2 regions of the Bacillus sp. AK128 genome follow, and region 2 is predicted to be linked to the other one. Evidence: a T-box and tRNA genes for the amino acid it is inferred to sense, from the RefSeq annotation. Region 2 holds a T-box; the other holds one or more tRNA genes.
What was found. A T-box is a leader RNA that pairs with one kind of tRNA and senses whether it is charged. The one in region 2 lies ahead of pheS (phenylalanine--tRNA ligase subunit alpha), so its partner is inferred to be a tRNA-Phe.

Region 1: it encodes a tRNA-Phe, which carries the amino acid that the T-box ahead of pheS (phenylalanine--tRNA ligase subunit alpha) is inferred to sense. The anticodon was not compared.

The regions. Positions count from the first base shown of each region.
Region 1 is NZ_CP096379.1:4,115,597-4,120,004, forward strand. It holds gene M1D60_RS20625 (ABC transporter ATP-binding protein) at 1-507, opposite strand, end outside; gene M1D60_RS20630 (TetR/AcrR family transcriptional regulator) at 514-1,074, opposite strand; tRNA gene M1D60_RS20635 (tRNA-Leu) at 1,394-1,474, opposite strand; tRNA gene M1D60_RS20640 (tRNA-Cys) at 1,627-1,700, opposite strand; tRNA gene M1D60_RS20645 (tRNA-Gly) at 1,703-1,777, opposite strand; tRNA gene M1D60_RS20650 (tRNA-His) at 1,841-1,916, opposite strand; tRNA gene M1D60_RS20655 (tRNA-Trp) at 1,937-2,010, opposite strand; tRNA gene M1D60_RS20660 (tRNA-Tyr) at 2,029-2,113, opposite strand; tRNA gene M1D60_RS20665 (tRNA-Phe) at 2,144-2,219, opposite strand; tRNA gene M1D60_RS20670 (tRNA-Asp) at 2,398-2,473, opposite strand; tRNA gene M1D60_RS20675 (tRNA-Met) at 2,477-2,553, opposite strand; tRNA gene M1D60_RS20680 (tRNA-Val) at 2,758-2,833, opposite strand; tRNA gene M1D60_RS20685 (tRNA-Glu) at 2,874-2,948, opposite strand; tRNA gene M1D60_RS20690 (tRNA-Ser) at 2,973-3,064, opposite strand; tRNA gene M1D60_RS20695 (tRNA-Asn) at 3,069-3,143, opposite strand; rRNA gene rrf (5S ribosomal RNA) at 3,305-3,420, opposite strand; rRNA gene M1D60_RS20705 (23S ribosomal RNA) at 3,544-4,408, opposite strand, start outside.
Region 2 is NZ_CP096379.1:1,015,650-1,020,057, reverse strand. It holds gene pheT (phenylalanine--tRNA ligase subunit beta) at 1-850, opposite strand, end outside; gene pheS (phenylalanine--tRNA ligase subunit alpha) at 868-1,902, opposite strand; T-box leader at 1,978-2,214, opposite strand; gene M1D60_RS04825 (YwaF family protein) at 2,278-2,991, opposite strand; gene M1D60_RS04820 (TrmH family RNA methyltransferase) at 3,034-3,786, opposite strand; gene sspI (small acid-soluble spore protein SspI) at 3,916-4,125, shown strand; gene M1D60_RS04810 (GNAT family N-acetyltransferase) at 4,193-4,408, opposite strand, start outside.

The DNA of each region.
Region 1 (4,408 bases), 1.6 Mb from region 2:
CTGGAACACCTTTTCCATCAAAGGATCAAGTCCAGAAGTAGGTTCATCTAAAATAAATAAATCTGCTTCAGTTGCAAATGCAGCAACCAACGCAACCTTTTGACGATTACCTTTAGAATACGTTCTACACTTTTTGGAAGGATCTAAATCAAACCTCTTAATTAACTCATCCCGTTTAACTTTGTTTACGTTACCATTAAATTTTAAAAATAGATCAATAACTTCTCCACCAGTTAAATTTGGCCATAAATTAACATCACCAGGTACATAAGCAATCCGCTTATGAATATCCACAGCATCCTTCCAAGCATCTTTGTTAAACACTTGAACATCTCCAGAAGTTGCATTTAATATCCCTAGTAACACTCGAATCGTCGTCGACTTACCAGCACCATTTGGTCCTATAAAACCGAGTACTTCACCTCTATTCACCTCAAAATTGACGCCATCCAAAGCAGTAAACTTCCCGAATTTCTTTGTTAAATTGGTAACTTTTAATATACTCATAAACGCTTATTCCTCCCCTTTGTAGAAACAACGCTTTAATATCGATGAATAGCTCTCCCATTCATTGATGATGTCCAGCCCAATAGTATCAAAAGAACTTAAATTTTTCGTTTGAATTTCTGCAAAACCACCCATCGTCCAATTTAGAATCTGAAATGCCTTTTCAGGATCAATATCTTCTCGAAACTTTGACCAGTCTAGATTTTCATAAATACGCTTCAAGCCATCCTCTAAATTACCACCCATAATTCGTTCAACCTCAGATTTAACTTCCGTTGACTGTTCTTCTTGTATTGATTTTAGAAAATCAAATACTAAGGGATACTTCTGCTGAATCCCTAACTTAATAAATCCAATCTGACTAATACGCTTAAATAGATCCCTTTCATTCATGTCAACTTCATCATAAATGACCTCAAGAACCTTAAGTGAATAATCAATCAAATAGAGATACAAATCCTTTTTATTATTAAAATAGTTGAATAATGAACCCTTGGATATTTGTGCTTCTTTAACTATTTCATTTGTTGACGCCTTATCATATCCACTCTGGACGAATTGTTCCATTGCCGCATTAATGATACGTTCTCTTTTATCATTTTTTAAACTGAGAAAATTTGTATTAATAACCTTTCAGTCCTTTCAAATATATGACCAATTTGGTCATTTAGAATATAACACAATTGACCACATTGGTCAATTTATACTCTTCTACAAAATTTTTAATTTACTTGTTGGAAAATGAGTTAGTTCGAAAAGGACCATGTTAAATAAGTGAAAATTATAATTCGAACTGATTAACAACCTTATTTCTTTCACCCAAAACAAAAAAACCCTGAAAATGCTTGTTTTAGCATTTTCAGGGTTTTTTGAACCTTACATTAGATACCGGTGGCCGGGGTCGAACCGGCACTCCAGAGGAACACGATTTTGAGTCGTGCGCGTCTGCCAATTCCGCCACACCGGCAAGTGTAATAATTCTTGCAGACATCCATTAATATATCATGTGAATAGTGGCTTGGTCAATCATGAAAAGGTATTCAATAATCAACACTTGTTTTATAAAATAAAAAAACCAATCCTACATGGTATTGGGATCGTCGCTTATTTAAAGGAATATGGAGGCGGCAACCGGATTCGAACCGGTGGTAAAGGTTTTGCAGACCTCTGCCTTACCACTTGGCTATGCCGCCGTTGGAGCGGAAGACGGGATTCGAACCCGCGACCCCCACCTTGGCAAGGTGGTGTTCTACCACTGAACTACTTCCGCATGATCAATGGATACTTATATATATGCAAAAAGCTTGGCAATATTGACAATTAAACACAAAAATGGGGCGACCGAAGGGAATCGAACCCTCGAATGTCGGAACCACAATCCGATGCGTTAACCACTTCGCCACGATCGCCACTATATTAAATGTTCTATTGGCAGGGGTAGCAGGAATCGAACCCACACCAAAGGTTTTGGAGACCTTCGTTCTACCTTTAAACTATACCCCTATAGTAATAATAAATAAATGGTGGAGGGGGACGGATTCGAACCGCCGAACCCGGAGGGAGCGGATTTACAGTCCGCCGCGTTTAGCCACTTCGCTACCCCTCCATTTATTTAATTACATGATAAAATAAAAAATGGTGGCTCGGGACGGAATCGAACCGCCGACACAAGGATTTTCAGTCCTTTGCTCTACCGACTGAGCTACCGAGCCAAATATAGATAATAAATTGTTATAGTTAATCTTCTACAATTGGGCAAAGCTTCGTCCCAATCTCAGGTAGATAATTCAAGTAGCATCTCGATTGGTACGCTGATGATCTTTCTAGGAAGATTATTCGAACGTGCTCTACCGACTGAGCTACCGAGCCAGATTAAAACTCATAAAAAAATGGCGGTCCCGACGGGAATCGAACCCGCGATCTCCTGCGTGACAGGCAGGCATGTTAACCGCTACACCACGGGACCACTTGGTTGCGGGGGCAGGATTTGAACCTACGACCTTCGGGTTATGAGCCCGACGAGCTACCAGACTGCTCCACCCCGCGATAATATAAATATTACATTAAACTGAATGCATCTCACTTTTGCTATCACGACCATCTCGATTTTTCTTAAGATGATAAATCAAGAAGTCAAAATCGATATGCTGATGAATTCTCAACGATGGTAATTCCACCGTGCTCCACCCAGCGATAATATAAAAGTAAATCTATTTATGGATAGATATTTTCACTGACGTGAAAAATCTATGGTGGAGGATGACGGGATCGAACCGCCGACCCCCTGCTTGTAAGGCAGGTGCTCTCCCAGCTGAGCTAATCCTCCATATTAATGGCAAGTTATTTTCACTAGCGTGAAAAAACTTTGGTGACCCATACGGGATTCGAACCCGTGTTACCGCCGTGAAAGGGCGGTGTCTTAACCGCTTGACCAATGGGCCATATATAAATCCTCGTGGTTGTTGTGGCGGAGAGCGAGGGATTCGAACCCTCGAGACAGTGTTAACCGCCTACACGATTTCCAATCGTGCTCCTTCGACCACTCGGACAGCTCTCCAAGTTGGCTCCACCAGTAGGATTCGAACCTACGACCCTTCGGTTAACAGCCGAATGCTCTACCGCTGAGCTATGGTGGAACAATTGCAAGTTTTGTAACGCATTAAGCTATCATTGGTACGAACATCCCGATCTCAGAAAGATTATTCAAGATGTATCTCAATCGGTACGCTGAAGCTTATTCGATGAAGCATACTCGGTCGTGCTCTACCGCTGAGCTATGGTGGAAAAATTTAAAACAGCCTGGCAACGTCCTACTCTCACAGGGGCAATGCCCCAACTACCATCGGCGCTGAAGAGCTTAACTTCCGTGTTCGGAATGGGAACGGGTGTGGCCTCTTCGCCATCATTACCAGACTATTTTTTGTCACTAATTAGTAGCGACCTTTTTAATTATACTCATTTTACTGAGAATTTCAAGAGGAATTTTTTGTTCCCTCAAAACTAGATAATATCGTATGCAAGAATATCGTTTTAAATATGGTTAAGTCCTCGACCTATTAGTATCTGTCAGCTCCACGTGTCGCCACGCTTCCACCTCAGACCTATCAACCTGATCGTCTTTCAGGGGTCTTACTTCAAAGAATGGGAAATCTCATCTTGAGGGGGGCTTCATGCTTAGATGCTTTCAGCACTTATCCCGTCCACACATAGCTACCCAGCGATGCCCTTGGCAGAACAACTGGTACACCAGCGGTGTGTCCATCCCGGTCCTCTCGTACTAAGGACAGCTCCTCTCAAATTTCCTACGCCCACGACGGATAGGGACCGAACTGTCTCACGACGTTCTGAACCCAGCTCGCGTACCGCTTTAATGGGCGAACAGCCCAACCCTTGGGACCGACTACAGCCCCAGGATGCGATGAGCCGACATCGAGGTGCCAAACCTCCCCGTCGATGTGGACTCTTGGGGGAGATAAGCCTGTTATCCCCGGGGTAGCTTTTATCCGTTGAGCGATGGCCCTTCCATGCGGAACCACCGGATCACTAAGCCCGACTTTCGTCCCTGCTCGACTTGTAGGTCTCGCAGTCAAGCTCCCTTGTGCCTTTACACTCTACGAATGATTTCCAACCATTCTGAGGGAACCTTTGGGCGCCTCCGTTACATTTTAGGAGGCGACCGCCCCAGTCAAACTGCCCACCTGACACTGTCTCCCAGCTCGATCAGAGCTGCGGGTTAGAATTTCAATACAGCCAGGGTAGTATCCCACCGACGCCTCCACCGAAGCTGGCGCTCCGGCTTCTCAGGCTCCTACCTATCCTGTACAAGCTGTACCAAAATTCAATATCAGGCTACAGTAAAGCTCCACGGGGTCTTTCCGTCCTGTCGCGGGTAACCTGCATC
Region 2 (4,408 bases):
CCTTAGAACCTAATTTGTCATAATCAAACGCATGAAGAGGCTGTCCATACTCTAATAAAATGTAATTGGTAATATCGACTATATTACTAATTGGACGAATTCCTGCAGCCATTAGACGACTTTGCATCCAGTATGGAGATGGACCAACCTTTACATCTTTTACAACCTTCGCTACATAAAGAGGATTGTCTTCCTTGGCTTCAACATTTACCGTAATATAATCTGCTGCAGCTCCGTCTCCTTCTTTATATTCAATGGTTGGAAACTTCACTTGACGGTCAAGAATCGCCGCTACTTCATAAGCAACTCCTAGCATATTTAAGCAATCTGCACGGTTTGGTGTTAAGCTTAGCTCTAGAATTTGATCGTCTAAGTTTAAATTAAGAAGTGCATCCTCTCCAACCTCTACGTCATTTGCGAACACATAAATACCTTCAGAGTATTCCTTAGGAACAAGCTTCCCTTCTACTCCAAGTTCTTGAAGAGAACAAATCATCCCGTTGGATTCTTCTCCACGAAGCTTCGCTTTTTTAATTTTAAAATCACCTGGAAGAATGGCTCCAACTGTAGCTACCGCAACCTTCTGTCCTTTTGCCACATTGGATGCCCCACAAATTATTTGAACTGGCTCACCCTGCCCTAGATCGACTAAACATTTATTTAACTTATCTGCATTAGGATGCTGTTCACATTCGACAACATGACCAACAACCACTCCGCTGATTCCTTTGTTTAGGACTTCGACGCCTTCAACTTCAATTCCACTCTTCGTTATAAGTTCAGCAAGCTCATGTGCTGAAACACCTGATAAATCTACATATTCACTTAACCATTTATATGAAACAAACATGATTGTTCTCCCTCCTCTTACGCTCGTTTGAATTGATCAATAAAACGTCTGTCATTAATATAGAAATTACGGATATCTTCAATTCCGTACTTTAACATCGCAATCCGTTCAGGACCCATTCCAAATGCAAAACCTGTATACTTCTTAGAATCAAAACCTGCCATTTCTAATACATTAGGATGAACCATTCCAGCTCCTAAAATCTCAATCCAGCCTGTTCCCTTACAAACATTACAGCCTTCTCCGTGACAAATCTTACATGAAATATCCATTTCAACGGATGGCTCTGTGAATGGGAAAAAGCTTGGGCGTAAACGAATTTTACGGTCTTCTCCGAACATCTTCTGAGCAAATACAGTTAGCGTTCCTTTTAAATCACTCATACGAATATTTTCATCAACTACTAATCCTTCGATTTGCGTAAATTGATGTGAATGAGTCGCATCATCGTTGTCACGACGATAAACCTTACCAGGACAAATGATTCTTACAGGTCCCTTCCCGGCATGCTTCTCTAGTGTTCTAACCTGAATAGGTGAGGTTTGAGTACGCAAAAGCGTCTCTTCAGAAATATAGAATGAATCCTGCATATCGCGTGCTGGATGTCCTTTTGGAAGATTTAATGCTTCAAAATTATAATAATCACTCTCTACTTCAGGACCTTCTGCAATGGTATAACCCATCCCGATAAATAAATCTTCAATTTCTTCTACGATTGCAGTCAATGGGTGATGATTACCCTTACGAACAGGTCTACCTGGGAGGGTAACATCTATTTTTTGAGAAGCAAGCTTTTTCTCCACTTCTGCTCTTTCTAATGAAGATTGTTTGGTTTCAATCGCTTCACTGATTGCTTCTCTTACCTTATTTGCGACTTCCCCGATTAAAGGACGCTCCTCTGCAGGAAGTTTTCCCATCCCCTTTAATACCTCTGTGATTGGCCCTTTTTTCCCTAAAAAGCTTACTCGAATATTGTTTAGTTCTTTTAGCTCGTTTGTTCCTTCAATTTGCTGCAAAGCTTCTTGCTGAAGTTCTAATAAACGATCTTTCATCTTGAATTCCTCCTTTATCTTTACAAACAGTAGCATCCTGTTTTTTACTCAAATACAAAAAAGTCCTCTTCCCAAGAAAGGGACGAGGACTTGATATCGCGGTACCACCCTAATTACTAAAACATGAACGTTTTAGTCACTTCATTGTCATAACGGCTCTTCACCGGAGCACCTTTACGATTTCTACAATCGGTCCAAGTGTCAACTCAAGAGGTGAATTCACTTCTTTCTACCATAAAGGTGCTTTCAGTCTACGACACCTTCTCCCTATATGGCGAATAAAAAGCTACTATTCTCTATCCACGTTTTTGTAATCAATTATGTATTTTTATACTATATGATAGTACATGAAAGTGTTCCTAAAAACAAGTCCAATTAGCTTTTTCCCCTTTTTTCTTTTAACCAAAATGGTAGATACAAGAGAGTGAAGAAAAATACGGCTACCGCTTCAAGTGTAAAAATGTAATAAGGATAAGGACCAAGATAATCTAACAGACTTGGATTAGATGGTTTTCTTGCTAAAAACATATAGTTTCCACCCGTCCATTTGTTAACGAAAAACACAAAAACGGCAATAATATTTAATACAATTAGAGCTCTCCAAATGGATTTAAAAGTCGGTTCGTATCTTTCAATCCACACCATGTATAAGCACGAAAGCATAATCGCAATATGTCCAATGAAAAAATGGAAGTACCGGTAATGAGGGAAATCATAAAAAAGTTCAGGTGTTAGTAAAGCTTGGATTGCCCCCGCCAGTCCAAAAAAGTAAGTCACCTCAAATATCCGATAGCTATTCATAATAAGCATCACGATACAGAGTAAAAGGGAGATTGAACATAGCTGAAGCGGTAGGGTGTCATAAGGATCCCATATGCCCGTTACAGAATACCATGTATATAAAGAGATTTCGCTTACTAATAAAATAGCAATTAAACTATATCGAACTATTTTCTTGTTCCGCCTAATCGCCTCTCGATAAGTAAATAGTAAGACAGCTAAAAAGCCAAACAGAAGTAACATGCTAATATGTGAAATTGAAAATGCAATAAATGGATTGCCCACTTTTAACGAGAAAAAAGCTAACATGCTCCCTCACCCCACCTTTGCTTGTCCACACTGAGCTTACATTTAACCCCTTAAGTAATAGAGTAAAATCCCTGCTGCAACGGTTACGTTTAATGACTCAGCCTTCCCATAGATCGGAATATATAAATTCTGATCGGCTAATTCTAGCAGTTCCTGCTGAACTCCTCTTCCTTCATTACCAACAATAAGTGAAAAAGGCCCTGAAGGTGTTAAATTTTGATAGGATTCTGCTCCCTCTAATGATGTTCCATATACGGTTTGTCCAGAAGCTTTCAATTTCAATACCCATTCCTGTAGATTTCCTTTACTAATAGGTATATGAAAGATAGACCCTTGTGATGCACGAATTACCTTACTATTAAAAACATCAACAGTTCCTTCTCCGATTATAATCTGATCGATTCCAGCGGCATCAGCTGTTCGGATTAATGTTCCGAGATTTCCGGGGTCTTGGACTGCGTCAATTAAAAGTGTGGAATTGACTATAGCATGGTGAGTAAATGATGGCTTTCGGCAAATGGCCGCTACTCCCTGTGGTGTTTCCGTATCACCTATTTCGTTTAATACTTCATCGGCAACCATAAAAACTTCTAATCCATCTAAGTTCCAATCATGAGGTATATGGAAACCTTCTGTTAATAGGATTTCGGTGATATTTCCTTTGTATTTTAATGCCTCTTCTACTAGATGCGCACCCTCTACTATAAAAAGATTCGTTTTATCTCTTTCTTTCTTTGTTTGTAGCTTTTTCCACTGCTTAACCTGTGGGTTTTTCTTTGATTCAATCCTTTTCATTCATCCCATTCCTTTACGTGGCTTTGTATGACACATTATATCGTAATCTCTATACATAATTAAAGCTTCACTGTAGAAACTACATTTATAAGGATTAAACTCCAATATTTTCTTATGAGGTGGGTCAAGATGAATCTAAATTTACGTAATGCTATTATTTCTAATGTGCAAGGCAATAACCAACAAGAGCTACAGGATACCATTTTAGATGCGATTCAAAGTGGCGAAGAAAAAATGCTGCCAGGTTTAGGGGTATTATTTGAAGTCATTTGGCAAAATTCTTCTAATGATGATAAGCAAGAAATGCTTACGACGTTGGAGCAAGCACTAAGCAAGTAACGGAGATAGTAGTAAACAAAAGGGACCATAATCGCTATGGTCCCTTCTAGTTTGCTCTAATGCATTGCTAAATAGTAAAGGTTTGAACCAAACACTTTTCATCCTCAACCATCTCAGTTCGCTCTTCAAAGTTAATCGCAAAATGGCTATAAACATTTTTCCAGAATGAAACCGCAGGAGTATTATCAATAAGCTCGATGACAAAATAACTACCCTTCTTTTCATTAAATAACAACTGTAATGACTGTTTCCCGTACCCTTTACCTTTGTATTTATTTAAAAT